Regions from separate parts of the Bradyrhizobium cedriense genome, predicted to be linked through region 3. Evidence: predicted binding sites of a transcription regulator. Region 3 holds the regulator's gene; each other region holds the start of a gene.

What was found. The regulator PhoB, encoded in region 3, activates phosphate uptake and scavenging genes when phosphate is short. The targets are predictions, from matches to a motif close to TGTCATNNANCTGTCAT.
Region 1: a site for PhoB is predicted at 5,135-5,151, ahead of ACYCVF_RS09200 (ExeM/NucH family extracellular endonuclease). Genes of this name have one in related genera too.
Region 2: a site for PhoB is predicted at 6,922-6,938, ahead of ACYCVF_RS24550 (DUF2794 domain-containing protein). Genes of this name have one in related genera too.

Annotation. Positions count from the first base shown of each region.
Region 1 covers NZ_JBTSWB010000002.1:614,094-624,130, reverse strand. Annotated here, with positions in the region: gene ACYCVF_RS09200 (ExeM/NucH family extracellular endonuclease) at 1-5,011, opposite strand, end outside; gene ACYCVF_RS09195 (type I secretion system permease/ATPase) at 5,504-7,282, shown strand; gene ACYCVF_RS09190 (HlyD family type I secretion periplasmic adaptor subunit) at 7,293-8,615, shown strand; gene ACYCVF_RS09185 (WcaF family extracellular polysaccharide biosynthesis acetyltransferase) at 9,706-10,037, opposite strand, start outside.
Region 2 covers NZ_JBTSWB010000005.1:692,058-702,094, reverse strand. Annotated here, with positions in the region: gene ccmD (heme exporter protein CcmD) at 1-10, opposite strand, end outside; gene ACYCVF_RS24575 (heme ABC transporter permease) at 12-803, opposite strand; gene ccmB (heme exporter protein CcmB) at 895-1,563, opposite strand; gene ccmA (heme ABC exporter ATP-binding protein CcmA) at 1,844-2,446, opposite strand; gene acnA (aconitate hydratase AcnA) at 2,688-5,408, shown strand; gene ACYCVF_RS24555 (DUF1223 domain-containing protein) at 5,642-6,418, shown strand; gene ACYCVF_RS24550 (DUF2794 domain-containing protein) at 7,005-7,376, shown strand; gene ACYCVF_RS24545 (N-acetyltransferase family protein) at 7,443-7,973, opposite strand; gene ACYCVF_RS24540 (Bax inhibitor-1/YccA family protein) at 8,200-8,991, opposite strand; gene ACYCVF_RS24535 (ABC transporter permease) at 9,262-10,037, opposite strand, start outside.
Region 3 covers NZ_JBTSWB010000004.1:577,544-587,580, reverse strand. Annotated here, with positions in the region: gene ACYCVF_RS19370 (OpgC domain-containing protein) at 1-1,012, opposite strand, end outside; gene apaG (Co2+/Mg2+ efflux protein ApaG) at 1,205-1,597, shown strand; gene ACYCVF_RS19360 (Hsp33 family molecular chaperone) at 1,764-2,771, opposite strand; gene argF (ornithine carbamoyltransferase) at 3,012-3,935, opposite strand; gene ACYCVF_RS19350 (acetylornithine transaminase) at 3,935-5,143, opposite strand; gene ACYCVF_RS19345 (GcrA family cell cycle regulator) at 5,598-6,110, shown strand; gene phoB (phosphate regulon transcriptional regulator PhoB) at 6,331-7,038, opposite strand; gene phoU (phosphate signaling complex protein PhoU) at 7,071-7,787, opposite strand; gene pstB (phosphate ABC transporter ATP-binding protein PstB) at 7,799-8,620, opposite strand; gene pstA (phosphate ABC transporter permease PstA) at 8,617-9,462, opposite strand; gene pstC (phosphate ABC transporter permease subunit PstC) at 9,467-10,037, opposite strand, start outside.

The sequences.
Region 1 (10,037 bases), on a different contig from region 3:
CCCCGAGGCCGGTGAGGACGTCGTCACCGAGCGCGCCGGCGAGTTGGTTGTCACCATCGTCGCCGACCAGCACCAGCGCTTCGGTTTCGAGCACCGTGTCTTCGCGGTAGTCGAGGTTCTGGATGCGCTCGTCGTGCGCCCGATCGGTGTCGGCGACGTCGTAGGGCGTGTCGGAGTAGTTCGTCGCCATGTATTCGGCGAAGGCGTCCTGCTCGGTGCCTTCGGTGGCGAAGTTCGCTGTCTGACCGGCATCCGGAACCAGGTCCGGCGACAGATTGACGACGTTGGCAAAGGTGGGATTGGCCGCAATGAAGCTCGCGAACGGATAGCCGTCGCCGCCGGTGAGCAGGAAGCTCAAGGTCACGACCCGGATCGCCATGTCCGCATCGACCACCAGTTCGCCGTTCGCGACCAACGCCAGCACCGGGTTACCGTTGTCGTCGATCAGCGCTGCCGACTGCACGCGGTTGCCGGCCGGCAAATCCTTGTCGAACGAGAACGCGATGCCGCCGACCTGGGCGAACTGGCCGGGCGTCGCGGTCGCCGTGGTCGCCGCCACTGCGTGCTCGAGCACCTTCAGCAGCTGATCCGCGGTCACCGTGACCATCGAGAGCGCGTTGTTGAAACGCAGCGAGTTGGCGATATCGAGCTGCGACACCTCGCCCGCCTCCTTGCCGACGCTGGTGTTCGCCAGCGGCGGGCTCTCCACCGCCTCGCCGCCGACCGCATAGACGTAGCCGATCGAATCGCGGATTCCGCCGCCGTTCTTGATCGAAACCAGCACGGTCGGGTCGACCTTCTGGGCGTACCACAGGTTCGCATCGGCGGAGAGGTCGCCGAGGTTGGTCTCCTCGGTGCGAGCCTCGCTGCGGCGGCCCTCGAGATAGACGTCGGTCTTGCCGAAAGTGTTGCCGTCCTGCGCGTCGATGATGCCGCCCACCGCCTGGGCGATGTCGTTGACCAGATCGCCGCGGCCGCCGTCGGCAAAGGCATCGGCGTCGTCGGCATCCACGTCGCCGTCATGGTCGACGTCGACCGTGGTATTGCCGTCGTACAGCGAGGCGACCACCTCTTCCGTGCTGGCGTAGGCGCCGTTGACCGCCGAGTTCGCGGTGTAGATCACGTTGCCTTCAGCATCGAAATCGACCACCAGTCGTCCGACATAGGAGTATTCGCCGGAGGTGTTGACGATCAGCGTGGTTTTGCCGTCGGCGTTCGCGGTGACGATCGGATAGGTGTCGGCGGCGGTGTCGCCGGCACGGAGCGTGTCGGTCTCGTCCGCCAGCAGCGTGTGCGAGCCGCCGGCGACGATGACGTCGACGCCGTGCAGCAGGGGCGCCAGCGCCTTTTCGAGCGCGAGCTGCTGCAGATGGCTGACCAGGATGATCTTGTTGATGCCCTGAGCCAGCAGACCGTCGATCGTGGGCTGCAGGATTGCCGCCAGCGCCGCCATGTCATCGACATTGTCGCCGATCACTTCGACGCCGCCGGTCGAGGAGATGCTCTGCACGATCTGCGTGGTCGCGCCGATCACGCCGATCTTTTCGCCGTTCTCCTCGATGACCGTGGCCGGCGCGATCTTCTTGCCGATCCCGGCCACCGGCGGGAAGCCGGTGTAGGCGTCGGCATCCTGGATCGTGCCGGTGTAGACCGAAGCGAGATTGGCATCGGCCGAGAAGTCCAGATTGGCCGCGAGGTACGGGAACTGCGCGCCGGGATAGCCGGCGGTCTGCTTGATGATGTCGGCGAACGCCTTGGTGCCGGCGTCGAATTCGTGATTGCCGATCGCCGAGGCCTGCACTCCGATGATGTTCAGCATCGCCATGTCGGCGGTGCCGAAGCCGGCCGAGATGTTGAGCGTCCCGGCAGCGAGGCCGTAATAGGTTTCCAGCGCGGTTTCGTAGACCTCCTTCAGCGAGCTGTCGCTGCCGGCGCTGAAAAACGGGCTGGGAATGAAATTATCGCCCGAAGACAGCGTGATCGAGTTCGCGTAGGTCTCCTCGAGATAGTCGACGATGGCCGCGAAGTTGCCGGCGCGATCGACTGCGTTCAGACCCGCCTCGAAGTCCGATGCATGCAGGATTTGCAGCGTGTAAGCCGGTGTCGGCTCCTGTTCCCCGAGATTGAGGCCCACGATCACCGGATCGTGGTCGGACACCCGGATCGAGGAGTCGCCGTCGAAGATCGAGGTGTCGCGGCCATAGTCGGTGTTGTAGTCGAGCGCGTCGGCCTCGTCGGCATTGATGTGCCAGGTGGTCACACCGGACACCTGCGTGCCGAGGCTGGCATTGGCGAAGGCATAGTCGAGCGTGCCGGTCTGGCCGTCGAACACATAGGAATAAGCGCCGTCCTCGCGATCCTGCAGATTCTCATAGCCCGCGCTCTCGATGAGAGCGGTCGACTGCTCCTTGGCGTAGCCGTTGAAATCGCCGAGCAGCATCACGTCCGGATCGCCCGAGCCGGTCGGATCGCTCGCCGCCCAGGCGGTCAGCGCGGTGGCGGCCAGCTCGCGCTGGTTCTGCCAGTTGCCCTGGCCGTCGCCCTGATCGGAATCGGCGCCGGAGCCGGTACCGCTCTTCGACTTGAGATGGTTGGCGATCGCCGTGAAGGTTTCGCCGGTCGCAAGCTCCTCGAAGGTCACCGCGAGCGCGTTGCGGCTGGTGTTCTCGCCGTCGAACACCGCGCCGACCGTGCTCTGCCCGATCAGGCCGCCGAGGCCGAGGCCGGGCAGGTCGGCGTCGTTGAGGATCTCGATGGTCGTACCGTCGGCGATCTTCACCGCGGTGGTGTCGTAGATGAAGCCGACCGCGATGGCGTCGCCGCCAACGAACTGCCGGCCGGGATCGACCCAGGCATAGGTGCCGGTCCCAGCCACGGCATTGAGCTGTTCGACCAGATACTTGATGGCATTGCCGGACGATGCAACGGAGAAATCGTTCTCCAGTTCGGTCAGCGCCAAAACGTCAACGTCCATGTCGAGGATGGTCGCGACCAGCTTCTCGGTCTGACGTGCGAACTCCGCGGCGCTGTCGGCGCCGCGCGGCGCTTCGCCGATCGCGGTGGTGCCGCCATTGTCCAGCGTGGTGAAATAGTTCAGCACGTTGAAGCTCGCCACCTTCAGGCGGCCGCCGACGTCGTCCGGCGCATCGGTGCGCGGATTATCGCCGGCTCCGAAGGTATTGGCGCCATCCTCGACCGAGCGGATCCGCCAGGTCGCCCCCGAGGCGGAGTTGCCGGCCCATTGATAGTCGAGCACGCCGGTCAGGCCGGTGACGGTGTCGCCCATCCGCACCGCGTCGGCGGTGCCGTAGTTCGGCGTGGCGGACGGGTTGTCGTTCGGATCGAAGCCGTCGAGGTTGTTGATCGCGGCGTTCTGGACGTTCAGGCCGTCATCATAAGTGATGGTGCGGGCACCGAGCTCGGCCAGGTATGCCTGGTAGGCGGCGGTATCGGGCGCGTTCTCCTGTGTGAACTGTTCGGGCCGTTCGCCCGCCACCAGTTTGATCTCGTTGAACCGGTCGAGATTGTACTGCTCGGTGACGGTCAGGGTCTGCGGGACCGTGACCAGCATGCCTTCATAGGCTTCAAGATCGGGCTGGTAGTCGCCGTCCTGGCTCAGCGTGGTGCCCATCGACGGCAGGTCGATCTGCACCGCCATCGTGTCAACGTCGGCCACCGCGCCGGCCTGGACGACCGAGATGTTGCTGGCGGTCAGCTCGGTCAGACCGAAATATTCGCTGATCGAGCCGGTGACGCGCACCCGGTCGCCGATCTGAACGTCGGTGGCGCCGCCGTAGACGAATATTGCCTCGGAGGTCAGGACATTGCCGTCGGAATCGGTGGTCTCCTCCTGGAGATAGAAGCCGTTGAGATTGCGGTCGGCGTCGGCATCGCCGTTCTGGAAGTCGCCGACCACGATGGCTTCGACGGTCACGGTCTGACCGACCATGCCGCTGCTGGCTCCGCTGCCCTGAATCGCGCTGATCTTGGTAATGCCGACGTCATCGTTGACGATGGTGCCGGTCGCCGTCGCGGCGCTGCCGATCGTAGTCGTCACGGCCACCGAATTGGAAGCGTTCTGCAGCGTCAGCGTGAAGCTCTCGTTCGCCTCGTTGTCCGTGTCGCCGGCGACGGTGACGGTCACGATCGCGGAGGTCTGTCCGTCAGCGATGCTGCCGCTGAAGCTGGCCGGCTTGCCGCCGACATAGTCGGCCGCATCGGTCTGCGCCGAAGCGATCGTTCCCGAGAACGCGACGTCGCCCGTGGTGCCGCCGGTGCGCTCAACGGTGAACTGATAGACGGTCGGACCGCTGTTACTTTCGTCATGCGACACCGTAATCGAACCCGGCGCGAAGGCGACGTGCTGGGCTTCGACCGACGATTCGGACGAACTGGTGACGCGGATGTCGTCGATACCGACCCATTCGTCATTGCCGACGGCGTTGGTGGTCAGAATGCGAACCTGGATATCATTGTGGCCGTCGACGGCGGCGGGCAACAGCAGATCGAACGGCGTCACCATGGTCGCGGCGCCGCCGGTGGTGGTGTCGGCGGCGTAACCGCCCGGAACGTTGGTCCACGACCCGCTCGAACCGAGCCGGTACTGCACGTTGATCTGCTGCGCGGAGTCGTCCGTGCCGGCGTCGAGGTCGCGCGCATTGAAGCTCAGCCGGACATCTTTGCGGCCGGTGGCGTCGAGATGGATCACGAGGCTGGGGGCATCCGCGCTGTTCGAGCCGTTCAGCGCCACCGTCGGGTTGGCGATCTGGAATTCGGCCACACCGCCGTTGGTGATGGCGGTGTTGGTCTGGTTGGCGATGACGTCGACGTCTCCCGACGACGATCCGGTAGCCGTGCGCGCGTCCACCCCGGTGGCCGAAACGACATCGTTGCCGAGATAGCCGACGATCGATGCGACTCCCGACCAATCATCGTTAGTCGTGATGAGGCCGGTGTTGGACCAATCCTGCAGGAAATCGCCGTTCGCCAGGACATGAGGGGTCGTCGACATGTATCGCACTCCAGCGCTTGAGAAGAAGACGTCGCGGATCACCGCCTCACGGCATGCGTGAGGACGCGGTCCGGACGGCCGATCGTTAACGGATCGTTAATGCGCGTTGATAGAATGCCGACGACAACAGATCGGTGACTGCTTCTTAACGGGTCGGTGAAGTCGCACTATGGAAAGTGACGCGAAGACCGCGCGAACCAACGACTCCTTGCGGCGTGCTCGACGCTCGGCCGGCGGCGATCGCCATTGAGTCATCGCGTTAAAGCTTGATCAGTCCACCGCGAGGGACGACCACGCCAGGCTTCGGTTGCCGGCCGGTGCGGCCGAACTCCGAACCAGAGCGGCGTTTCGTCGCAGGGTGTCGCGCCTCGTTGCCACTGGAATGCGTTTTCGCGCACGCGCCGCCTTGTCATGCGCCTGACGTTGAAGCTCGCTAACGAACGCCGACCGCACCGACCGTGACGGTCCGACGTCGTTTTGAATTTGAGTATCATGACCGCAACAACGTCCTCCGCGTCGTCTCCCGCATCCGGCGATCTCGCGTCGGCCGCGATCGCCTCCTGCAGAACGGCCTTTCTGACGGTGGGACTGTTCTCGGCGGTGCTCAATCTGCTGATGCTCACCGGCTCGATCTACATGTTGCAGGTGTACGACCGGGTCATTCCTTCGCACAGCATTCCGACCTTGATCGCTCTGTCGATCGCGGTGGCGGCGGCGTATGCGATGCAAGGACTGTTCGACCTGCTGCGTCAGCGCATTCTGACCCGGATCGGATCGGCACTACACGCCGCGCTGTGGCAACCGGTCGTCCGCAACATCCTGCGCGCGCCGCTGCGCGGCGGCGGCGCGAATCGCGGCCTGCAATTGTCACATGATCTGGACTCGGTCCGGTCGTTCCTTTCCGGGCTCGGCCCGACGACCCTGTTCGACTTGCCGTGGATGCCGCTGTATCTCGCCGGCTGCTTTCTCCTGCATCCTTATCTCGGCTGGACGCTGGTCGCGGGTGCGGTGCTGCTGTTCGGGATCGCGCTGCTCACCGAGGTGCTGACGCGGGCGCCGACCCGGGACGCGTCGCGTGCCGGCGCAATCCGCGGCGTCCAGCTTGAAGCCGGCCGGCGCAACGCCGAAATCGTGGCCGCGCTGGGGATGGAGCAGCGGTTGATCGACCGGATCGGCGTCGCCAACGATGATCTCGTCGCCGCCCAGCAGCGCAACGCCGATATCGCCGGATCGCTCGGCGCATTGTCGAAAGCGCTGCGCTTCATGCTGCAATCGGCGCTGCTCGGCCTCGGCGCCTACCTGGTGATCGAGGGGCTGGCCAGCGGCGGCGTGATGATCGCCGCGTCGATCATGGGCAGCCGCGCGCTCGCGCCGGTGGAACTGGCGATCTCCATCTGGCGTCCGTTCCTCGGCGCGCGACAGGCGGGCCAACGGCTCCGCGCCGCTCTGCGCGACGGCGCCGCCCCGACCCCCGACGTCGCGCCCGAACGCGCCGTCCACCGGCTCACGGTCGAGCAGGTCACGATCGCCGCCCCCGGCGGCACTACCGCGATCGTGCACAACGCCTCGTTCGCACTTGAAGCCGGCCAGGCGGTCGGCATCATTGGCCCGTCAGCCGCCGGCAAATCGACGCTGGCGCGGGCGCTGGTCGGGATCTGGCCGATCGCACGCGGCGAGATCCGCCTTGATGGCGCCACCCTCGACCAGTGGCCGGCAGAAATTCGTGGCGGCATGATCGGCTATCTGCCGCAGGACGTGGAATTGTTCGACGGAACGGTGGCGGAGAACATCGCACGTTTCGACCGGGAGATCGACGAGGCGGCGGTGATCGCCGCGGCGAAGGCCGCCGGCGCCTACGAGATGATCCTGAAGCTGCCGAAGGGGTTCGAGATGCGGATCGGCGAAGCCGGCGCCACCCTGTCGGGCGGCCAGCGGCAGCGGATCGCGTTGGCGCGCGCGCTCTACAAGGATCCGTTCATGGTGGTGCTCGACGAGCCGAACGCCAGCCTTGACGCAGAAGGCGACGCCGCGCTGACCGACGCCATCCGGCGTGTCCGGGCTCGCGGCGGCATTGCCGTCATCATCGCGCATCGACCGGCGGCGCTCGCCGCGGTCGATCTGGTGCTGACGTTGGCGACCGGCCAGGTGCAGGCGTTCGGCCCGAAGGACGAAGTGCTGCGCAAATCGCTCGCCGCTCATCCGGCGCCGGGCGGCGCGGCGCTGCAGGCGGTGCCCGATGCGCGCCCAGTTCCGGCCGCCGCCGTCAGTTGAGGACCTCCATATGACAGCCCCCCGCACGCCCGAAGCTCGCCGCAACGATCCGTTTCGCGATATCCGGCGCGCCACCGGCCTCGGAATAGGCACGCTGGCGATCGTGGTGTCCACCGCCGGCGTTTGGGCGGTGACCGCGCCCCTCGCCAGCGCCGTGATCGCGCCGGCGCAGGTGGTGGTCGACAGCAACGTCCGCCGGATTCAGCATCCGACTGGCGGCGTGGTCGCCGAAATCTACGTCAACGACGGCGATCAGGTTCGGGCCGGCGACATGCTGGTCCGCCTCGACGAGACGATGTCGCGCGCCAACCTTGCGTTGATCGAAAACCAGCTCAACCAGCTTGGGGTACGTCGTGCCCGGCTGCAGTCCGAGCAGAACGGCCGCGACGCAGTGGTGCTGCCCGGCGATATCACCGCACGCCGCTCCGTCGCCGCGATTGCGGAGATGATCGAGGGCGAGACCACGCTGTTCGCCCGGCGGCGCGAGGCGATCAGCGGCCAGCAATCGCAGCTGCGCGAACGCAAGGCCCAGATCGCGGACGAAATCCGCGGCCTGGAGGCGCAAATCGCGTCGAAGCGCGAACAGATCCGCTGGATCGAAACCGAACTGGAGGGCGTCCGCGAACTGTACGAAAAGCGTCTGGTGCCCTATGCGCGCCTCACTGCGCTCGAGCGCGAAGCCTCCCGCCTGACCGGCGAGGAAGGCCAACTGATCGCCGAGATCGCGCGCGCCAAGGGCCGGATCACCGAAACCGAGCTGCAGATCATCCAGCTGGTTCAGGACCAGCGCCGCGAGGTCGCGACCGAACTGCGCGACGTCGAGACCAAGCTTGCCGATCTCGGCGAACGCCGCATCGCCGCGATGGACCAGCTCGATCGCGTGGTATTGCGCGCGCCGCAGGACGGTCTGATCCATCAGAAATCGGTCTTCACCGTCGGTGGCGTGATCACCGCGGGCGAACAGCTGATGCTAATCGTGCCGAAGGATTCGCTTGTGGTCGAGGCCCGGGTCGATCCTCTAATGATCGACCGGCTCAAAGTCGGGCAATCCGCCAAGCTCCGCTTCAGCGCGTTCGACGCCGCCGTGACCCCCGAGCTCGACGGCACGCTGACGCGGATCGCTGCCGATCTGACCAAGGAACAACAATCCGGTGCGGCTTACTACGTCGCCCGCATCAGCCTCGACGCGAGCGAACTCGCCAAGCTTGAGGGCAAGGCGCTGGTGCCCGGCATGCCGGTTGAGGCCTTCATCCAGAACGGCGTGCGGACGGCGATCGCCTACCTGCGCAAGCCGTTGGAAGATCAGCTCGCCCGCGCGCTGCGGCAAAAATAGCCCGTGTCCCTGTCGCCACCGTTGCGCAGCATGCGGCCGGACTCCACGGGACGATATCCCGACGTTCGAAGCCGAGCTGTTGATTTCCTTCAGCAGCATCATGCGTCGAAGCTGTGCTCTGTCTAGGAGCGAAGCGCGAGGATCTACTCGTAGGAGTCCAGCTGCTTGCGCAACGCCTCACGTTCCTCAACTAGCTCTCGGATTCGTCGAGCATTGTCAGACTGGGTCTCCTGCCACTCGATGCGGTCCTCGGCAGTCCACAGGTAAGACTCGCGATTTAGCCGAGCTCGCTCTGCCCTATCAAACTCCGTGAGAAGTTTGATGTCGCGCTCAACCCGGTCCAGCTGTTCCTGGAGAGTTCCAGGCACCAGCCGTTCCCTCGGCTCAGCGTCTAGCCCATTTCGATTTTCCGAGTGTTCGGCGTAGCGTTCGATAGGCATTCACTCCCCTCGGGCGCACGGATCGCCGCTCGGACATCACCGCAAAGGTTGCATTTTCTGAGTGTACCTAGTCTTACTTTTCGATTGAGGTAAAACGAGGACGGCTGCGACGCAACCTTTGGTCTAGAACGGCCGAGAACTGTGGGTGATGGATCCGGAACACCTCACCGACGAACACGGGGGCGGTCATGTCGAACCCCGCGCATCGAAGGTAGTGACTTCCAACAATCCCGTGGAAGCCCATTTGGGCCTTGCGCGCTTCGCGGAGACAGCAGCTGCGCAAGAGCCACGCAATGCACATCCATAAGTTGATTTTTATGTTGATAACAACCAAAATGTAGGCACTTTGAATTAAACTAGGATTAAAGTGACGCGCGGAATCCGTCTGGTAGTCGATTCGACGCGACGGAAGCCGAAGATCGCGCGACGAACCGGCGCTGCTCATATGGGACTCTGCGATGAAGCCGGCCCAAACGCCCGAACTCACTGATGGCATCGCCAAACCATCCAATCGCTCCGGCTCATTCCATGGGCTGGTAAATCAACGCCCTTTGGTTGGATGAATTGTGCTGGATCTGGATTATGATCTGCACGTCGTCGGCTGGAAGACGACGTCGGGCCAGAAATCCGAGACCTGCAGCTCAAGCCAACTAGCTGCGCGGGTCGGACTGCTCCGAGAGTGCATTGCAGGTTTTGGTCCCACCGGACACGAGGCGATCGCGCACGACCCGCGCAGGCTCGCCAATGGCCACGACCTCGGGAGGAACGTCCTTGAGTACGGTGCTCCGCGCGCCGACCACGGCGCCTCTGCCCACCTTCACGCCCGGCGCAACAAACACGTCGCTTGCGATCCAAACTTGATCGCCGACCACGATCGGGGCGGTGATATAGCTGAACGCGAGGTCGTCCATGTCATGCGATCCCGTGCAGAGGTAGGATCGCTGCGAAATCACCGAATGAGCGCCGATTGAAATGTAATCCA
Region 2 (10,037 bases), on a different contig from region 3:
CGAGCGACATGTTACGCAGCCCCTGCTTCTTTTGACGCGTTGTCTTCACGCGAACGGCCGGCCACTTCGCTCGAAAACGCGATGCGGCTCGCCTGCATCATCTGCAGGGAGCGGATGCGGCGACGCAAAATCTCGTTGCGCATCGCAGCCAGGTGCAGCGTGACGAACAGCAGCGTGAATGCGACCGCCATCACCAGCAGAGGGATCAGGAACGATTTGTCGAGAGCGGAGCCGCCCATGCGCATCACCGAGGCCGGCTGGTGCAGCGTGTTCCACCAGTCGACGGAGAACTTGATGATCGGCAGATTGATCGCGCCGACCAAGGTCAGCACCGCCGCCGCACGCGCCGCGCGCGAGGGATCGTCGACCGCGCGCCACAGCGCCATCAGGCCGAGATACATCAGGAACAGGATCAGCACCGAGGTCAGGCGGGCATCCCATTCCCAATAGGTGCCCCACATCGGCCGGCCCCAGAGCGAGCCGGTGAGCAGAGCGAGGAAGGTGAAGGCAGCGCCGATGGGAGCAGCCGCCTTGGCGGCGACGTCGGCAAGCGGATGCCGCCACACCAGCGTGCCCAGCGAGGCGATGCTCATCACGCCCCACACGAACATCGATAGCCAGGCATTGGGCACGTGGATGAACATGATCTTGACGGTCGCGCCCTGCTGATAATCGTCGGGCGCGAGCGCGGCCTGGTAGAGACCGATCGCGAGCAGGATGACGGTCGCAGCCGTAAGCCACGGCAACACCCGCGCGGTCAGCGCGAGGAACCGGGTCGGATTGGCGAGGTCGATCAGCGTCATGGTATCCTGATAATCACCGGGGGCCGCTCAGGCAATCAGCACGAAAGCCCGTCCCGAAAGTTGATCGGGGTCAAGGTCAGTCCAGTCCATCTCAATCGAGTCCATGCCGCAGGCTCGCCGCTGCCGCGAACGGGCCGATCACGAAGCTGACCAGCGACAACGCGCACAGGATCGAGAACGGCGCGCCGAACGTCATGGGACCGACGATCACGGCCTGCGAGGCCGCAACTCCGAAGATCAGCACGGGAATCGACAGCGGCAGGACCAGCACGGCCATCAGCAGCCCGCCGCGGTGCAGCGTCACCGCCAGCGCCGCGCCGATCATGCCGGTGAAGGTCAGCGCCGGGGTGCCCGCCAGCAGCGTCAGCGCCACCGCGCCGGTTGCGACCATGTCGAGGTTGAGCAACAGGCCAAGCACGGGGGTTGCGACAATCAGCGGCAGGCCGGCGGCCAGCCAATGCGCCAGCGCCTTGGCGGCGCAGGCGAGTTCCAGCGGCGTCCGGCTCATCGTGATCAGGTCGAGCGAGCCGTCCTCGTGGTCGGCCATGAACAGTCGGTCGAGGGTCAGCAGGCTCGCCAGGAGCGCACCGAGCCACAGGATCGCCGGCCCCAGCCGCGACAGCAGCGCCAGATCCGGCCCCACCGCGAACGGCATCAGCACCACCACGGTGAGGAAGAACAGCACACCGATCAAGGCCCCGCCGCCGACGCGAAGCGCGATCCGGATGTCCCGGCGAATGAGGGCGGACAAGGCGGTCATGGGGTGGGTCTCTCGGCGACGAACTGGTCATCAGAAGACCGCTCGCGAACTTCGCAAGCTGCGCTCCCTCCCCCCTTGTGGGGGAGGGCAGGGGAGGGGGGTAGCCCCGGGAGAGATGCTTTTCGGATGCGGGCTGCCGGCAACAGAGCGCTCGTCACGCCGACGCTAGGACCGAGACGCCGTGCCGTGTGGCACCCCCCTCCCTGACCCTCCCCCACAAGGGGGGAGGGAACGGAGAGAGAGTGGTCCGGCCGCTTGGAAAGCTGAGGGTCCGCCATCATCACGCGGCACCCCCGATCCGAAGCTCCCGCGAATCAATGCCGAGCGGGCCATGGGTCGCAGCGACGATCAGCCCGCCGCGATCGAGATGCTCCCGCATCAGGCCGGCGAACATGTGCTGGCCGGCGACGTCCAGCGCGTTGGTCGGTTCGTCCAGCAGCCAGACCGGGCGGCGGACGGTCAGCAGGCGGGCCAGTGAGAGCCGGCGGCGCTGGCCGGCCGACAGGAACGCGGCCGGCAGATCGACGGCATGGGCGAGGCCGACGGTCGCAAGGCTGGCGGCGGGGTCGGCGGGCGCGCCGCCGAGAAAATCAGCCCAGAACGCCAGGTTTTCCGTCACGCTCAGCGCCGGCTTCAGGGCGTCGCGATGACCGAGATAGTGGCACTGCTCCGGCAGCGTCAGTTCGCCGTCGCCCCCGTCCAGTGCGATCGTCCCTCCGGCGGGAACGAGCAGGCCCGCAATCAGCCGCAGCAGCGAGGTCTTGCCCGATCCGTTGCGACCCACCACCGCCACGGCTTCGCCCGAGGCGGCTGCGAAATCGAGGCCGGCGAACACCTCGCGTCCGCCTCGCACGCATCGGAGCCCGTGACCGGAAAGCCGCATCTCGCCTCGTTTCAGCCCGCTCAAAGCCAGGCCTCAGGAAATCTTGGGGTAGCGCATGGGAATTTTTGGCTCGCGAATTGCTGCGGCACGATTGTGGCTGTGGCGGCGCGGTTAGAAAGCTTCTATAAGCCCGGAACTACTTGATGCAGCAACTCAACCTGCCCCTGCAAGCGGCCCAGCCTGATACGCTGACGGTGTTAAAATACCCTGCCGGGTATAACTGACAATTGGGATCTCCTACATGACCTCGCTCGACAGCTTCAAATGCAAAAAGACCCTCAAGGTCGGCGCCAAGACCTATGTGTATTACAGCCTGCCCACGGCCGAGAAGAATGGTCTGAAGGGAATTTCGAAACTTCCCTATTCGATGAAGGTCCTGCTCGAGAACCTGCTGCGCAACGAGGACGGCCGCTCGGTCAAGAAGGACGACATCGTCGCTGTGTCGAAATGGCTGCGCAAGAAGTCGCTGGAGCATGAGATCGCCTTCCGCCCGGCGCGCGTCCTGATGCAGGACTTCACCGGCGTGCCCGCGGTGGTCGACCTCGCCGCCATGCGCAACGCGATGCAGAAGCTCGGCGGCGATGCCGAGAAGATCAATCCGCTGGTGCCGGTCGACCTCGTCATCGACCACTCCGTGATCGTGAACTTCTTCGGCGACAACAAGGCCTTCGGCAAGAACGTCACCGAGGAATACAAGCAGAACCAGGAGCGCTACGAGTTCCTGAAGTGGGGCCAGAAGGCGTTCTCGAACTTCTCCGTCGTGCCGCCCGGCACCGGCATCTGCCACCAGGTCAACCTCGAATATCTGGCCCAGACGGTCTGGACCAGGAAGGAGAAGATGACGGTCGGCAAGAAGACGGGCACCTTCGAGGTCGCCTATCCCGACTCGCTCGTCGGCACCGATTCCCACACCACCATGGTCAACGGTCTCGCCGTGCTCGGCTGGGGCGTCGGCGGCATCGAGGCGGAAGCCTGCATGCTCGGCCAGCCGCTGTCGATGCTGCTGCCCAACGTCGTCGGCTTCAAGCTGAAGGGCGCGCTGAAGGAAGGCGTCACCGCGACCGATCTCGTGCTGACCGTGACGCAGATGCTGCGCAAGCTCGGCGTCGTCGGCAAGTTCGTCGAGTTCTTCGGCCCCGGCCTCGACCACCTCTCGGTGGCCGACAAGGCGACGATCGCCAACATGGCGCCCGAGTATGGCGCGACCTGCGGCTTCTTCCCGGTCGATGCCGCCGCGCTCGATTATCTCAAGACCTCCGGCCGCGCCTCGGCGCGGGTCGCGCTGGTGCAGGCCTATGCCAAGGCGCAAGGGCTGTTCCGCACCTCCAAGTCGCCGGATCCGGTGTTCACGGAGACGCTGACGCTCGATCTCGGCGACGTCGTGCCGTCGATGGCCGGCCCGAAACGTCCCGAAGGCCGCATCGCGCTGCCGACCGTCGCCGACGGCTTCTCGCTCGCGCTCGCCAGCGAGTACAAGAAGGCCGACGAGCCCGCCAAGCGCTTCCCGGTCGAAGGCAAGAACTTCGACATCGGCCATGGTGACGTCGTGATCGCCGCCATCACCTCCTGCACCAACACCTCCAACCCGAGCGTCTTGATCGGCGCCGGCCTGCTCGCGCGCAACGCCGCTGCGAAGGGCCTCAAGGCCAAGCCGTGGGTGAAGACCTCGCTCGCCCCGGGCAGCCAGGTGGTCGCGGAATATCTCGCCAATTCCGGTCTCCAGCCCTATCTCGACAAGGTCGGCTTCAACCTGGTCGGCTTCGGCTGCACCACCTGCATCGGCAATTCCGGTCCGCTGCCCGAGGAGATCTCGAAGGCGATCAACGACAACGGCGTCGTCGCGGCAGCCGTGCTCTCCGGCAATCGCAACTTCGAAGGCCGCGTCTCGCCGGACGTGCAGGCGAATTACCTGGCCTCCCCGCCGCTGGTCGTCGCCTATGCGCTCGCCGGCAGCGTCACCAAGAACCTCGCCACCGACCCGCTCGGCGAGGGCAAGGATGGCAAGCCGGTCTATCTGAAGGACATCTGGCCCACGACCAAGGAGATCAACGCCTTCATGAAGAAGTTCGTGACCGCGTCGATCTTCAAGAAGAAGTATGCCGACGTGTTCAAGGGAGACACCAACTGGCGCAAGATCAAGACGGTCGAGAGCGAGACCTATCGCTGGAACATGTCTTCGACCTATGTGCAGAACCCGCCTTATTTCGAAGGCATGAAGAAGGAGCCGGAGCCGGTCACCGACATCATCGAGGCGCGGATTCTCGCCATGTTCGGCGACAAGATCACCACCGACCACATCTCGCCGGCTGGTTCGATCAAGCTCACCTCGCCCGCGGGCAAATATCTCAGCGAGCATCAGGTACGCCCCGCGGACTTCAACCAGTACGGCACGCGCCGCGGCAATCATGAAGTCATGATGCGCGGCACCTTCGCCAACATCCGCATCAAGAACTTCATGTTGAAGGGCGCCGACGGCAACATCCCGGAAGGCGGCCTGACCAAGCACTGGCCCGACGGCGAGGAGATGTCGATCTACGACGCCGCGATGAAGTACCAGGAAGAGAAGGTGCCGCTGGTGGTGTTCGCCGGCGCCGAATACGGCAACGGCTCCTCGCGCGACTGGGCCGCGAAGGGCACGCGCCTGCTCGGCGTTCGCGCCGTGATCTGCCAGAGCTTCGAGCGCATCCATCGCTCCAACCTGGTCGGCATGGGCGTGCTGCCGCTGACCTTCGAGGAAGGCACGTCCTGGTCGTCGCTGGGTCTCAAAGGCGACGAGAAGGTCACGCTGCGCGGCCTCGTCGGCGACCTCAAGCCGCGTCAGAAGCTGACCGCGGAGATCGTCTCCGGCGACGGTTCGCTGCAGCGCGTTTCGCTGCTCTGCCGCATCGATACGCTGGACGAGCTCGACTACTACCGCAACGGCGGCATTCTGCACTACGTGCTGCGCAAGCTGGCCGCGTAAGCGCGGATTTGTGAACGATGGCTCACTGCGAAGTGAGTAGAAGCCTCAACGAAGGCGGCCTATCAAAGGCCGCCTTCGCGCGTTTGCGGTACGCTTCAGATGGGCCCGCCGGGCGGAAAACCTTCCCTTGGACGGTTGCCCGGACGGATGAATGTACCGCGCTCCGTAAGACTACGGTGACCATCAGGCGATAAGATTCTCCTCCTACGAGCAACGGTGTGCGGCGTTTCGACATGACGACAATGACGGCTTCTCATCCGATTTCGCGCTGGTCCAGTGCCCTCTGGTCGGGAGCTCTCGGCATCTGTGCCATCGTCGCCGTCGTCCGCCCCGTCCACGCTGATCCCCGCGCCGTGGTTGAGCTGTTTACCTCCCAAGGCTGCTCGTCCTGCCCGCCCGCCGACCAGATCATCGGCGATCTCTCGAAAGACCCGTCGATCATCGCGCTGAGCATGCCGATCGACTATTGGGATTATCTCGGCTGGAAAGACACGCTGGCGGACTCGCGCTTCTCTGCACGGCAGCGCGCCTATTCGCGCATGCGCGGCGACCGCGAGGTTTACACGCCGCAGGTCGTCGTCAACGGCTCCACGCACGTTATCGGCAGCGATCGCGTCGGCATCGAGAGCGCGATCGGAAAAACCGACAAGGGCGCTGGCGTGATGAGCGTGCCGGTGACGATGTCGCTCTCCGGCAAGCAGATCAACGTCTCGGTGGCCGCAAGCAAGGAGCCCGCAGTTTCACGCGGCGAGGTCTGGATCTGCTCGATCTCCAAGTCGGTTCCGATCGCGATCACCCGAGGCGAGAATCGCGGCCAGCAGGTCACCTATCACAACGTGGTGCGGAACCTGCTCAAGGTCGGCGACTGGACCGGCCGTCCGGAAAGCTGGACGGTGCCGATCGAGAACCTCACGCGCGACGGCGTCGACGGCGCGGTGGTCTACGTCCAGGACGGCAGCCGGGAGAAGCCCGGCCCGATGCTGGGCGCGGCGTACACGTCGCTGCACTGATTCGACCCTCTCACCAGCGTCGCATTCGCCCTCACCGCTCATGGTGATGAGCGCGCCTGGCACGCGTCTCCATGAAGGCGCCGTTCACGGGAGCCGGGCATTCATCCTTGGAGACGCCGTGCAAGCGCGCGGCCTCAGGACGAGGCGAGGGGCTTCAGGTTGATGAGAAAGAAAGCGGGCCGGCAGAGAAACATCCCGACACAAACAAAAAAGGACCAACTTGCGTTGGCCCTCCTTGCCGTGCGTACAGACCCGATCCTGTTCGACCCCGGGGGGCTGGGGGCTGAGGAATCCGGAACCGAAAGGACCGGGTCAACGCACGTGAGTCTTATCGCAATGCAGGGCGGCGGGCGCTTGGCGGAAAAGCGGCGACACTATGATTCCTGCTAACGATCCCGTGACGGTTTGCCGCGACAGAGTTCCACCATTGCGTGTGTCCCGAGTCGCAGCCGATTCGACGGGTTGAGCAAAGGGGGGCCCTTGCAGTGAGGGACGGTTGGCGCAATCATGCGATTGTCATGAACGCGGTTCCGGGGACGGTCTTCGCGGACGCGGGTCATTGGCGTGCGATGAGGAGGCGCTTCCCATGGGTCTGATGCCGGAGGATGCCGATCCGAGCGAGCAGCGCGCGGCGGCGCGCCCCGCCGCGGCGAATGCACAGCCGAGCCGGGTGACGTTCAACCGGCTCGAGCTGCACCGCATTCTCAATCTCTACGGCCGCATGGTCGCCGACGGCGAGTGGCGCGACTACGCCATCGACTTCCTGAAGGACCGCGCCGTGTTCTCGGTCTATCGCCGCGCTTCGGAAGTGCCGATCTACCGCATCGAGAAGGACCCGCGGCTCGCGCGCAAGCAGGGCATGTACAGCGTGATCTCGGCGACCGGCCTCATCCTGCGCCGCGGCCATGAGCTTGAGCGGGTGCTGCTGGTGATCGACCGGAAGCTGGCGGTGGTGTAGCCGCACGAACGGTGCGTGGGCACTGCGCTTCGCGCCTTTGCCCATCCTACAGGACCAGGGCCGAGCTTACGGCCCCGGCACCGTGCTCGCGCCCTCACCGAGGTCGCGCTGCATCATCACCGTATCCAGCCAGCGGCCGAATTTCAGCCCGACATTGGGATGTGTGCCGATCAATCTGAAGCCGCACCGGGTGTGCACGCCGACCGATCCGGCATTGGCGGAATCGCCGATCACCGCGATCATCTGGCGGAAGCCGCGTGCCTCGCATTCGGTGATCAGCCGCTCCAGCAGCAAAGCGCCGACCCCGCGGCGGTGGAAGGAAGGATCGAGATAGATCGAGTTCTCGACCGTGAAGCGATAGGCCGGACGCGGCCGGTAGGCCCCGGCATAGGCATAGCCGGCGACGCGGCCCTCGAGCATGGCGACGAAATAGGGATAGCCGCCGTCGACCAGCACGCGATAGCGGCGCGTCATTTCGGTGAGGTCAGGCGGCTCCAGCTCGAACGTGGCGGTGCCCTCGCGGACGGCCTGCTGATAGATGGCGGTGATGGCGGGAAGGTCGGCCTCGAGCGTGGGCCTGATTTCGGGTGCGGGCATGGCGGGAAGATTAGAGTCTTCGCCCGGCCGCTGGAAGGGGCTAACAGCCTCTCCATGTCGTCATTGCGAGCGCAGCGAAGCAATCCAGAAATGCATCCGCGGAGGGGCTCTGGATTGTTTCGTCGCAAGAGCTCCTCGCAATGACGGTGGTGAGGGAATATCACGGCCCAAACAAAAACCCCGGCCTTTCGGCCGGGGTCCGTGTCCGTTCCCTCAGTCCTGGCGCTTACTCGCGCTGGCCGAGGAGCTGCAGCAGCAGCGTGAACAGGTTGATGAAGTTCAGGTACAGCGACAATGCGCCGGTGATGGCCGCACGCTCTGCGATGTCGCCGCCGGCCGAGGCATAGCCGTAGATGTAGTCGTTCTTCAGCCGCTGCGTATCCCAGGCGGTGAGGCCCGAGAACACCAGCACGCCAACCACCGACACGATGAACTGCAGCATCGAGCTGGCCAGGAACAGGTTCACCAGGCTGGCGAGGACGATGCCGATCAGGCCCATGAACAGGAACGAGCCCATTCCGGTCAGGTCACGCTTGGTGGTGTAGCCGTAGAGGCTGAGGGCACCGAAGGTCGCCGCGGTGATGAAGAACACCCGCACGATCGAGGTGTGCGTGAACACCAGGAAGATCGACGACAGCGAGATGCCCATCAGCGCCGAGAACACCCAGAACAGGATCTGGGCGGTCGAGGGTGCGAGACGGTTGATGCCCGCCGAGATCACGAACACCATCGCGAGCGGCGCCAGGATGAACAGCCACTTGAGGGGGCTCACGAACATCGCATAGCCGAACGGCGTCAGGAACATCTTGCCGACCCGGACGGCTTCCGGGGTCGCAACGTCAGTCACGGCGGCCATGTAGACGCCGAGCGCGGCAAGGCCAGTGATGGCGAGGCCGATCGTCATGTAGTTGTAGATGCGCAGCATGTAGGCGCGCAGGCCGGCGTCGACCGTCGCGGCGTCAACACGCCCGGCGGCCCTGCCGAAAGGAGAAGCGTAGTTACGGTCTAGGTCCGACATGGTCGAATTCCCGTTGGTTGGCCGGTCCGGCACGAGGGTCGCCATGCCGCCGGTTCGTCAAATTCTATCTCGGAATACCAATCGCTGCCGACTAAATTTTGGCTAACAATCGGGTCTCCGAACCCATCCGATATGTGGGAAACTAACACATTCGGTGCAACCGTCCACGCGCGGCTGAATGTCGCCCTCGGGCACAATCCTGACGGGCGGCCATGGTTAATCGCAGGAATCGTGCGATTCCGCTGCCGCGCGGCGACCCGCTACCTTTTGTCACAAATTCCGCAACACCGTCGCGGGCTTTTTGTTCAACGCCAGCAGCGTGCCGGCGAGCCCCAGCCCGACGGTGACCACGAGGGCGGCCGCGACCACGCCGGCCGCGCTGCCGGCCTGCCAGACGAAGCTGAGCGTCATCAGCCGCGTCACGATTATCCAGGCCGCGATGCTTCCGGCGAACACGCCGAACACGGCGGTGGCGAGCCCGATCAGGAGGTATTCGAGCGCATAGGCGCCGAGCAGCCGCAGCCGCGTCGCGCCCAGCGTCTTCAGGATCACCGCATCGTAGACCCGGTGGCGGTGGCCGGCGGCGAGCGCCCCGCCGAGCACCAGGATCGCCGAGATCAGGGTCACGGCGCTGGCGCCGCGGATCGCCAGCGCCAGGTTGGTCACCACCGAGCCGACCGTCTCCATCACCTCGCGCACGCGCACGCTCGTCACCATCGGATAAGCGTCGGCGACCTCCTTGATGATCTTGCCGTCGCCGGCCGCGTTGCCGCCCGCTTCCGTCAGCGTCGCGATGTGGGTGTGCGGGGCGCCCTTGAAGGCGTTCGGCGAGAAGACGAGGACGAAGTTGATGCCGAGTCCCTGCCAGTCGATGGTGCGCAGATTTCCGATCTTGGCCGGGATGTCGCGCCCGAGCACGTTGACGACGATTTCGTCGCCGAGCTTGAGGCCGAGTCCGACGGCGATCTTCTTTTCCATCGAGACCAGCGGCGGGCCGGAATAATCGGCGCTCCACCACTCGCCCTCGACCACCTTGGAACCTTTCG
Region 3 (10,037 bases):
GCGGCCGCAGCCAGCGCGACTTCAGACCGGGCCAGTCCCGCGGCAGGAAGCGCACCGTGAGCGCGGCCAGCGCCAGGAAATGCGTGAAGCGCAGCACGTCGAGATCGGTCTTGTTGATCGGGTACATCCATTGCTCGATCAGCTTCGGCATGAACTGGGAGAGCTGCGGCACGTACCAGGTCAGCGTCACGTAGAACGACGCGAGGAGATAGGCGATCGCCATCCACATCGTGACGCGTGACGACAGAATACGCGACATGCGGCGCGCACCTCCGAGCGCACACCATGCACCGAAAACGAACAGCAATTGCCAGGCAAAGGGATTGAAGGCCCAGAAGCCGTTCGGATAGGCCGACAGATAAAGATCATACTCCCAGGTGACCGCGTAGAGTACGACCGAAAGGCCGAGGGTGACGTCGGGGCGCCATTTCATCGACCACAGGATCAAGGGCAGCGCCAGCATCAGCACGATGTAGAGCGGCAGCACGTCCATGTTGACGGGACGGAAGCGCAAGAGCAGCGCCTGCACGATGGTGACGTCCGGCTGCTTGAGAAAGTCCATGATACCCATCTCTTCGGTGTAGAGCGGGTTCTCGAATCTGGTCGCCACGTAGGAGATTTCGGCAAGGAAGATCGTGAACAGGAAGACGTGGGCGACGTAGATCTGCCAGACCCGGCGCAGGATGCGCGCGGTGGCGATGACGACGCCGCTCTCCAGCATCGCTCGGCCGTAGACGAAGGCGGCGGTGTAGCCGGAGATGAAGATGAATATCTCCGTAGCGTCGCTGAAGCCGTAATTACGGATCGTGAACCAGGTCAACAGGCTCGACGGCAGGTGGTCGATGAAGATCAGCCACAGCGCGAGCCCGCGGAACAGATCGAGCCGGAGCTCGCGCTCCCCGATGGCGGGCAGCGTGATGGCCGGCGCGGCGGCGCGCGGCTTGGTCCCGGCGGGCCTGGCCTCCGCGGTCCCCCCGATCGTTGATCCCGTCACTTGGTCGGCAATGGTCATCGGGGGCCAAAAACCCTTCCGCAAATCGCGACGCTTCAAGGAGTTTAATGGTCCGGCCGTCGTCTCGCAAAGCGGCCGGATCACATAAGGGTGTCTCCCTCGGGTCCTTCCCTTCGAATTCTGGCGGGACGATGTCGCCCAAGCCGTCCGCGGCGTTTGGTTCCCGGGATGGATTTGGCTATTATGGCAATCATGTACCGCGCCGTGACCCGCCAAATTGAAGTGACCGTCGAGCCGAACTTTGTTCCGGAGCAGTCGTCGGCCGACCGCTCGCGCTATTTCTGGTCCTACACCATCGTCATCACCAATTCGGGCGAGGAGACCGTGCAGCTCAAGACGCGGCACTGGATCATCACCGATGCCTCTGGCCGTCAGCAGGAGGTAAAGGGCGAGGGCGTGGTCGGCGAGCAGCCGATCCTGGCCCCCGGCGAGCGCTTCGAATACACCTCCGGCGTGCCGCTCTCGACCGCATCGGGCTTTATGACCGGCCGCTACCAGATGGTCAGCGAAACCGGCGAGCGCTTCGAGATTGACGTGCCGACGTTCTCGCTGGACAGCCCCGACAACAAGCGGGTGTTGAATTAGCTCGGTGCGGCGACGTCCAAGCTGCTGCGCCCCGCGAAGGCGGGGCATGCGCCGCAGCCTACCGGTTTGACCACCGCCGCTTCGGGTTTCTGGATTGCCCGGTCAAGCGGACGATTAGCGAGTTTGTGGCGACAGCTTCCCCGACTTTTCGCCGAGCGTGGAGACGCTAGGCGTCTTCCACGCCCGCCTCATGCGGCGTGAACTGGTACACCGAGGAGCAGAACTCGCAGGTGACGACGACCTTGTCGTCCTTCACCATCGCGGCGCGGTCGTCCGGCGAGAAGCTCTTCAACATGGAGGCGACCGCATCGCGCGAGCAGGAGCACCGCGCCTCGAGGACCTGCGGATTGAACACGCGCACGCCGCGCTCGTGGAAGAGACGGAACAGCAGCCGCTCGCCGGAGAGTTCGGGATCGATCAGCTCGACGTCTTCGACGGTCTCGATCAGCGAGCGCGCCTCGACCCAGGCGTCGTCTTCGGCAACGCTGTGCACCTCCGAGCCCTCGGGCGCATCGCCCGGATGCAAGTCCGCCTGCCGTGCGCGCTCCGGCGCCTTGGGCAGAAACTGCATCAGCATGCCGCCGGCGCGCCAGCGATGCTTGCCGCCGTCGTTCGAGCGCCACTCCTCGCCGACCGCGAGGCGCACGCGCGTCGGGATCTGCTCGGAGCGGAGGAAATACTCGTGCGCGGCGTCCTCCAGGCTGCCGCCGTCGAGCGCAACCAGACCCTGGTAGCGGCTCATGTCGGGGCCCTGGTCGATAGTCATGGCAAGATGGCCGCGGCCGAGCAGCGTGCCGGAATCCTTTGCCGTGCCCAAGCGTGAGGCATCAAAGCGGGCATAGGCGCGCAGATGATCCGGGGCCTTGTAGTCCACCACCAGGAACGACACCGGACCGTCGGTCTGGGCTTGGAGAATGAAGCGGCCTTCGAATTTCAGCGCCGAGCCGAGCAGCGTCGTCAGCACAATCGCCTCGCCGAGCAGTTTGCCGACCGGTGCCGGATAGTCGTGCTTGGTGAGAATGTCGTCCAGCGCCGGACCGAGCCGCACAAGCCGTCCGCGCACGTCGAGCGCATCGACCTCGTAGGGCAGCACGGCGTCGTCGATCGGAACCGCTGATGGCGCGCGAACCGGGCCCTCGGGCCCGGCTTTCATGTCAGGAGATTGGAAAACCATGGCGCTCTATCTGGGGTCGGAGGGCGGAAATGGAAGGGGCACAAGAGTGTCGTCCCGGGGCGCGCGAAGCGCGAACCCGGGACCCTTAACCACAGGATTACGTTGTAGCCGGCGATGACAAGTCCGAGTCCTCGCCAAACGACTTCCTGTGGTTATGGTCCCGGATCGGCGCGCCGCTGTGCGGCGCTTGTCCGGGACGACAGCGGAGAATGGCCCAGCGACGCAGCCCCACCGCTGAGATCACTTCACCGCGTCAAAGCACCAGGCCAGAATGCCCTTTTGCGCATGCAGGCGGTTTTCGGCCTCGTCGAACACGACCGATTGCGGGCCGTCGATCACTTCATCCGTGACCTCCTCGCCGCGATGGGCGGGCAGGCAGTGCATGAACAGCGCGTCCGGCTTGGCGAGCGACATCAGCTTGGCGTTGACCTGGTACGGCTTGAGCACGTTGTGGCGGTGCTCGCCCTCCTTGTCGCCCATCGATACCCAGGTGTCGGTGACGACGCAATCGGCGCCGCGCACGGCGGCTTCCGGATCGGTGCCGAGCACGATCGGCGCATTGGTCGCCTTGATCCAGTCGCGCATCGCCTTTTTCGGCGCGAGCTCCGTAGGCGTTGCGACGTTGAGCTGGAACTTGAAGCGCTCGGCGGCATGCGCCCACGACGCCAGCACGTTGTTGTCGTCGCCGGTCCAGGCCACCGTCTTGCCCTCGATCGGGCCGCGATGCTCCTCGTAGGTCATGAGGTCGGCCATCACCTGGCAGGGATGCGAGCGACGCGTCAGGCCGTTGATGACGGGCACGGTGGCGTTGGCCGCAAGCTCCAGCAATGCATCGTGGTTGAGGATGCGGATCATGATGGCGTCGACATAGCGCGAGAGCACGCGCGCCGTGTCGGCGATGGTCTCGCCGCGGCCGAGCTGCATCTCGGCGCCGGTGAGCATGATCGCCTCGCCGCCGAGCTGGCGCATGCCGACGTCGAACGACACCCGCGTCCGGGTCGAGGGCCGCTCGAAGATCATCGCCAGCGTCTTGCCTTCGAGCGGCCTGACCGGCTGCTGCGCCTTCTGCTTGGCCTTCATCGCGGACGATGCGGCGAGCATGCGTTTGAGCTCCGACAGCGGCAGCTCGTTGATATCGAGGAAATGCTTTGGCGACTTGCTCATCAGCTTGCCGCCCGCTTGGTCTGACCGGACGAGATCGCAGCACAGGCACGTTCGAGCCGCGCGACGCTGTCCTCGATCTCGGCCTCGGTGACGATCAAAGGCGGCAGGAAGCGCACGACATTGTCGCCGGCCCCGACGGTGAGCAATTTCTCGGCGCGCAACGCCGCGACGAGATCGCCCGAGGGCACGACGGCCTTGATGCCGATCAGGAGCCCCTCCCCGCGCACCTCGCTGACGACGTCGGGATGACGGTCGATCACGGAGGCAAGCTTCTGCTTCAGCAGCAACGACATCTTTTGCACGTGATCGAAGAAGCCCGGCTTGAGCATGACGTCGAGCACGGCGTTCGCAGCCGAGATCGCGAGCGGATTGCCGCCGAAAGTGGAGCCATGCGACCCAGGCCCCATGCCGGAAGCGGCCTCCGAGGTGGCCAGCACCGCCCCGATCGGGAAGCCGCCGCCGAGCGCCTTGGCGAGCGACATCACGTCAGGTGTGACACCGGTGCGCTTGTACGCAAAGAGTTCGCCGGTGCGGCCCATGCCCGTCTGCACCTCATCGAAGGCGAGCAACAGGCCGCGCTCATTGCAGAGCTCGCGCAGCGCCTTCAGGAAGGCGGGAGGCGCAGAGCGAACGCCCCCCTCGCCCTGGATCGGCTCGATCAGGATGCCGGCGGTGTGCGGGCCGATCGCCTTCTTCACAGCTTCCAGGTCGCCATGGGGCACCTGGTCGAAGCCGTCCATCGGCGGACCGAAGCCCTCGAGGTATTTTGCAGATCCGGTGGCAGCGAGCGTTGCCAGCGTGCGGCCATGGAAGGCGCCCTCGAAGGTGATCATGCGGTAACGTTCCGGATGCCCCTTGGAGAAGTGATGGTGGCGCACCAGCTTGATCACGCCTTCCAGCGCCTCCGCACCGGAATTGCAGAAGAATACGAAGTCGGCAAAGCTCTCGTTGCAGAGGCGGCTTGCGAGCTTCTCGCCGTCCGGGCTCTGGAACAGGTTCGACATGTGCCAGAGCTTCGTCGCCTGCTCCTGCAACGCCTTGACCAGCGCGGGATGGACATGGCCGAGCGCATTCACCGCCACGCCAGAGGTGAAATCCAGATATCGATCCCCATTGGTCGCGATCAGCCAGCAGCCTTCGCCGCGTTCGAAACCGAGGTCGGCCCTGGCGAAAACGGGGAGCAAATGCGGCGCGGCGCTGTTAGTCATGACGTCACTTGATGTTGCGGACGGCGTGAAGCGTGCACTCGCAACGCACCATTGACCGGCCCGGAAAACGAAACGTGCCGCCTTTTAAGGGCGGCACGTGGCACTATCTTATGCTTGGCAAAACGGGTGTCAATGCCGTCCGGAAAGCCTCGCGAAACGCTGACTCCGTAGTCTTGCGGTGCCGATTTTGCGGGGTTTTCACCACGGAACATGTGGAAGCGAGTCGGCGGACTCTTGCGCGGGAGTCACGCCATATTGTAGCGTTTGAATTGTCAGATACGACATCTCGTGCAGCGGTTCTGATCCCAAGAGTCCTCATGTACCGGCGTAACGTTCGGGCGTTTTGAGCGCGCCCGGCGAGCCTTAAGGGATTCTGGGGGCACGGGTTTTCAAGGCTTAGGCATTCGCTGCGAAGGCCCCAGGATGGCAGCCGCGCAGCGAAGGAAAGGGTGCAATGACGGTTTTGACCTGGTCCGATGATCGCGTCGAGCAGCTGAAAAAGCTCTGGGAGGCCGGACTTTCGGCCAGCCAGATCGCGGCAGAGCTCGGCAATGTGACCCGCAACGCCGTGATCGGCAAAGTGCACCGGCTCGGCCTGTCCGGCCGCGCCAAAAGCCCTTCATCGGCAGCGCCCCGGCCGCGCAAGGCGCGGCCCGCGCAGCACATGATGCGGGTGACCCGCCCCGTTTCGCGCGGCAACACCGCACTGGCGCAGGCCTTCGAGGTCGAGGTGGAGGCCGAGCCTGTCACCTACGACAACGTCGTGCCGATGAGCCAGCGGCTGTCGCTGCTGGAATTGAACGAGGCGACCTGCCACTGGCCGGTCGGCGACCCCTCGAGCCCGGATTTCTTCTTCTGCGGCGGCAAGGCGCTCTCCGGCCTGCCCTACTGCGCTCAGCATTCGCGCGTGGCCTATCAGCCCGCGGCGGATCGCCGCCGTGCGCCGGCGAAGCCGGGTCCGCGCTGAGCCCGGCGCGCGCGGCCAGTCGTAGCGCAAAGACGTCTCAACACATTGGATGTCGTCCCTGCGAACGCAGGGACCCGTAGTCCCGGGGTACAATTATCGCGGGATCGTCACTCCGAGTCTTCGCCAAACCACGTCCTGTGGTTATGGGTCCCTGCGTTCGCAGGGACGACATCGGAGGATGCCGTGGCAGCCCGCTCAATCACGTCTGCCTGAGCAAACCCTAAGTCTGCTCCGCCTTCGCAAACCGGTCGTCCAGCGCATAGCCGGCGCCGCGGACCGTGCGGATCGGATCCTGCTCGCGGCCGAGATTGAGCAGCTTGCGCAGGCGGCCGATATGGACGTCGACGGTACGCTCGTCGATGTAGATGTCGCGACCCCAGACGCTGTCGAGCAGCTGCTCGCGCGAGAACACGCGCCCGGGATGCTCCAGGAAGAACTCCAGCAGACGATATTCGGTCGGGCCGAGATCGATTGGCCGGCCCGAGCGCGCCACGCGGCGCTTGTCGCGATCGAGCTCGATGTCGCCATAGGCGAGCACGGTAGCGAGCCGCTCGGGGCTGGCGCGCCTGAGCAGGCCCTTCACGCGCGCGAGCAGCTCCGGCACCGAGAACGGCTTGACGATGTAGTCGTCGGCGCCGGTGGCAAGACCCCGCACCCGCTCACTCTCCTCGCCACGCGCGGTCAGCATGATGATCGGGAGCTGCTTGGTTTCGGGGCGGGTCCGAAGCCGTCGGCACAGTTCGATGCCCGACAGGCCAGGCAGCATCCAGTCGAGCACGATCAGATCGGGAATGTGCTCCTTGAGGCGGGTGTCGGCGTCATCGCCGCGCATCACCGTCTCGACGTCATAGCCGTCGCCTTCGAGGTTGTAGCGAAGAAGCTCGGTGAGAGCTTCCTCGTCCTCAACCACCATAATGCGTGCGCCCATGTTGTCGTCGCTCCTTAGGTATTCGGCACCGTTTAGGTATTCGGCACCGTCGTGGCGAAGTTCGTCATGTCGCCCTTCGGCCGCTTGTCGGTGATCGTCTGCCCCTCGATCATGTAGAACACGGTCTCGGCGATGTTGGTGGCGTGGTCGCCGATCCGCTCGATGTTCTTGGCACAGAACATCAGGTGGATGCAGAACGAGATGTTGCGCGGATCCTCCATCATGTAGGTGAGGAGCTCGCGGAACAACGAGGTGCAGATGGCGTCGACTTCCTCGTCGCCCTTCCACACCGCCATCGCCGCCGGCAGATCGTGCGCGGCATAGGCGTCCAGCACGGACTTGACCTGCTGTTGCACGAGGTCAGTCATATGTTCCAGGCCGCGGAACAGTTTGAGCGGATGGAAGTCCGTCTCGAGCGCCGCGACGCGCTTGCCCATGTTCTTGGCGAGGTCGCCGATCCGCTCGAGATCGGTCGCGACGCGCATGGCGCCGACGATCTCGCGCAAATCGACCGCCATCGGCTGGCGGCGGGCGATGGTGAGCACGGCGCGCTCCTCGATGCGCTTCTGCAGCCCGTCGAGCTCGACGTCGATGGTGACGACGCGCTGCCCGAGCGCGACGTCGCGGCGGATCAGCGCGTCCACGGAATCGACGATCATGCGCTCGGCGATGCCGCCCATCTCGGCGACCAGACGGGTGAGCTCCTGGAGATCGGTGTCGAAGGCTTTCGCGGTATGTTCAGAACCCATATTCCGTCTCCTCAACCGAACCGGCCGGTGATGTAATCCTGCGTGCGCCGGTCGCTCGGCGACGTGAAGATCTTGCTGGTGTCGTCGAACTCGATCAACTCGCCGAGATACATGAAGGCGGTCTTGTCGGAGACGCGCGCCGCCTGCTGCATGTTGTGGGTGACGATCGCGATGGTGTAGTTCTCGGACAATTCCTGGATCAGCTCCTCGACCTTGGCGGTCGAGATCGGGTCGAGCGCCGAGCAGGGCTCGTCGAACAGGATCACCTCGGGCCGCACGGCGACGGTGCGGGCGATGCAGAGGCGCTGCTGCTGGCCGCCGGAGAGCGACAGGCCGGAGGCATTGAGCTTGTCCTTGACCTCGTTCCACAGCGCGCCGCCGCGCAGCGCCTTCTCGACCCGGTCATCCATCTCGGACTTCGAGATCTTCTCGTAGAGGCGGATTCCGAAGGCGATGTTCTCATAGATCGTCATCGGGAACGGCGTCGGCTTCTGGAACACCATGCCGACCCGCGCACGCAGCAGATTGAGATCGAGCTTGGGATCGAGGATGTTGGTCTGGTCGAGCATGAGCTGACCGGTGGCGCGCTGCCCCGGATACAGATCGTACATCCGGTTGAAGATGCGCAGCAGGGTCGACTTGCCGCAGCCCGACGGACCGATGAACGCCGTAACGCGATTGGTGCCGAGCGCCAGGTTGATGTTCTTCAGCGCGTGGTGTTCACCATAATAGAAGTTCAGGTTGCGCGCAGTGACCTTGGCGGGCGCCTCGGGCAGCGGCTGCGAGCCCGGATGAACGACCGGCGCACTTACGGAAACAGACATTTCACTCATTTTGCAGTCCTCTCGGCCCCGAGGATGCGGGCGCCAATGTTCAGGGCAAGCACGGTCAGGGTGATCAGCAACGCACCGCTCCAGGCGAGCTGCTTCCAGTAGGCGTAGGGGCTCTGCACGAAGTTGTTGATGGTGACCGGCAGGTTGGCCATCGTCTTGTTCAGGCTGAGGCTGAAGAACTGGTTGGACAGCGCGGTGAACAGCAGCGGCGCGGTCTCGCCGGCGACGCGGGCGGTGGCGAGCAGCACGCCGGTGATGAGGCCGGAGCGCGCGGCGCGATAGGCGATCCGCTTGATCACCAGCGAGCGCGGCAAGCCCAGTGCGCTGGCGGCTTCGCGCAGCGGATTCGGCACCAGCAGAAGCATGTCCTCGGTGGTGCGCACCACGACCGGGATCACGATCACGGCCAGCGCCAGCGCGCCTGCGATCGCCGAGAAGCTCCGCATCGGCACCACGACCGCGCCGTAGATGAACAGGCCGATGATGATCGACGGCGCCGAGAGCAGGATGTCGTTGATGAAGCGGATCACCGAGGTCAGCCTGTCGTTGCGGCCATATTCGGCGAGATAGGTGCCGGCGAACAGGCCGAGCGGCGCGCCGATGCCGACGCCGATCACGGTCATGATGAGGGAGCCGACGATGGCGTTGAGCAGGCCGCCCTCGCTCGATCCGGGCGGCGGCGTGTTCTCGGTGAAGATCTGCAGGTTCAGACCGGCGAGGCCGTTGTAAAGCAGCGTGGCGAGGATCAGGGCGAGCCAGGTGACGCCGAAGGCGGCGGCTGCCATGCAGAGGCCGCGGATGACGATGTCCCAGCGGCGGCGGCGCGAATAAATCGGGTTCATGGCTTCACTTCCCGGCCTTGGTTTCCAGGCGCATCAGCATCAGCCGCGCGGCTGCGAGCACGAAGAACGTCAGCACGAACAACAGTAGACCGAGCAGGATCAGGCCGGACTGGTGCAAGCCGTCGCTCTCGGCGAATTCGGAGGCGATGGCCGCGGAGATCGTGGTGCCTGGCGCGAAGATCGACGAGGAGATGCGGAACGAGTTGCCTATGATGAAGGTCACCGCCATGGTCTCGCCGAGCGCGCGGCCCAGCGCCAGCATGACGCCGCCGATGATGCCGACACGGGTGTACGGGATCACCACGCTGCGGACGACTTCCCATGTTGTGCAGCCGACGCCATAGGCGGCTTCCTTGAGCACGGGCGGCACCGTCTTGAACACGTCCACCGAGATCGAGGTGATGAAGGGCAGCACCATGATGGCGAGGATCAGCGCGGCATTGAAAAGGCTGAGATAGGACGGGGGACCCGCGAAGATCGCCCCCAGCACGGGAACGCCGTCGAAGACCTTGATCATGAAGGGCTGGAAGCTGTTGGCCAGGAAGGGGCCCAGCACGAAGAAGCCCCACATGCCG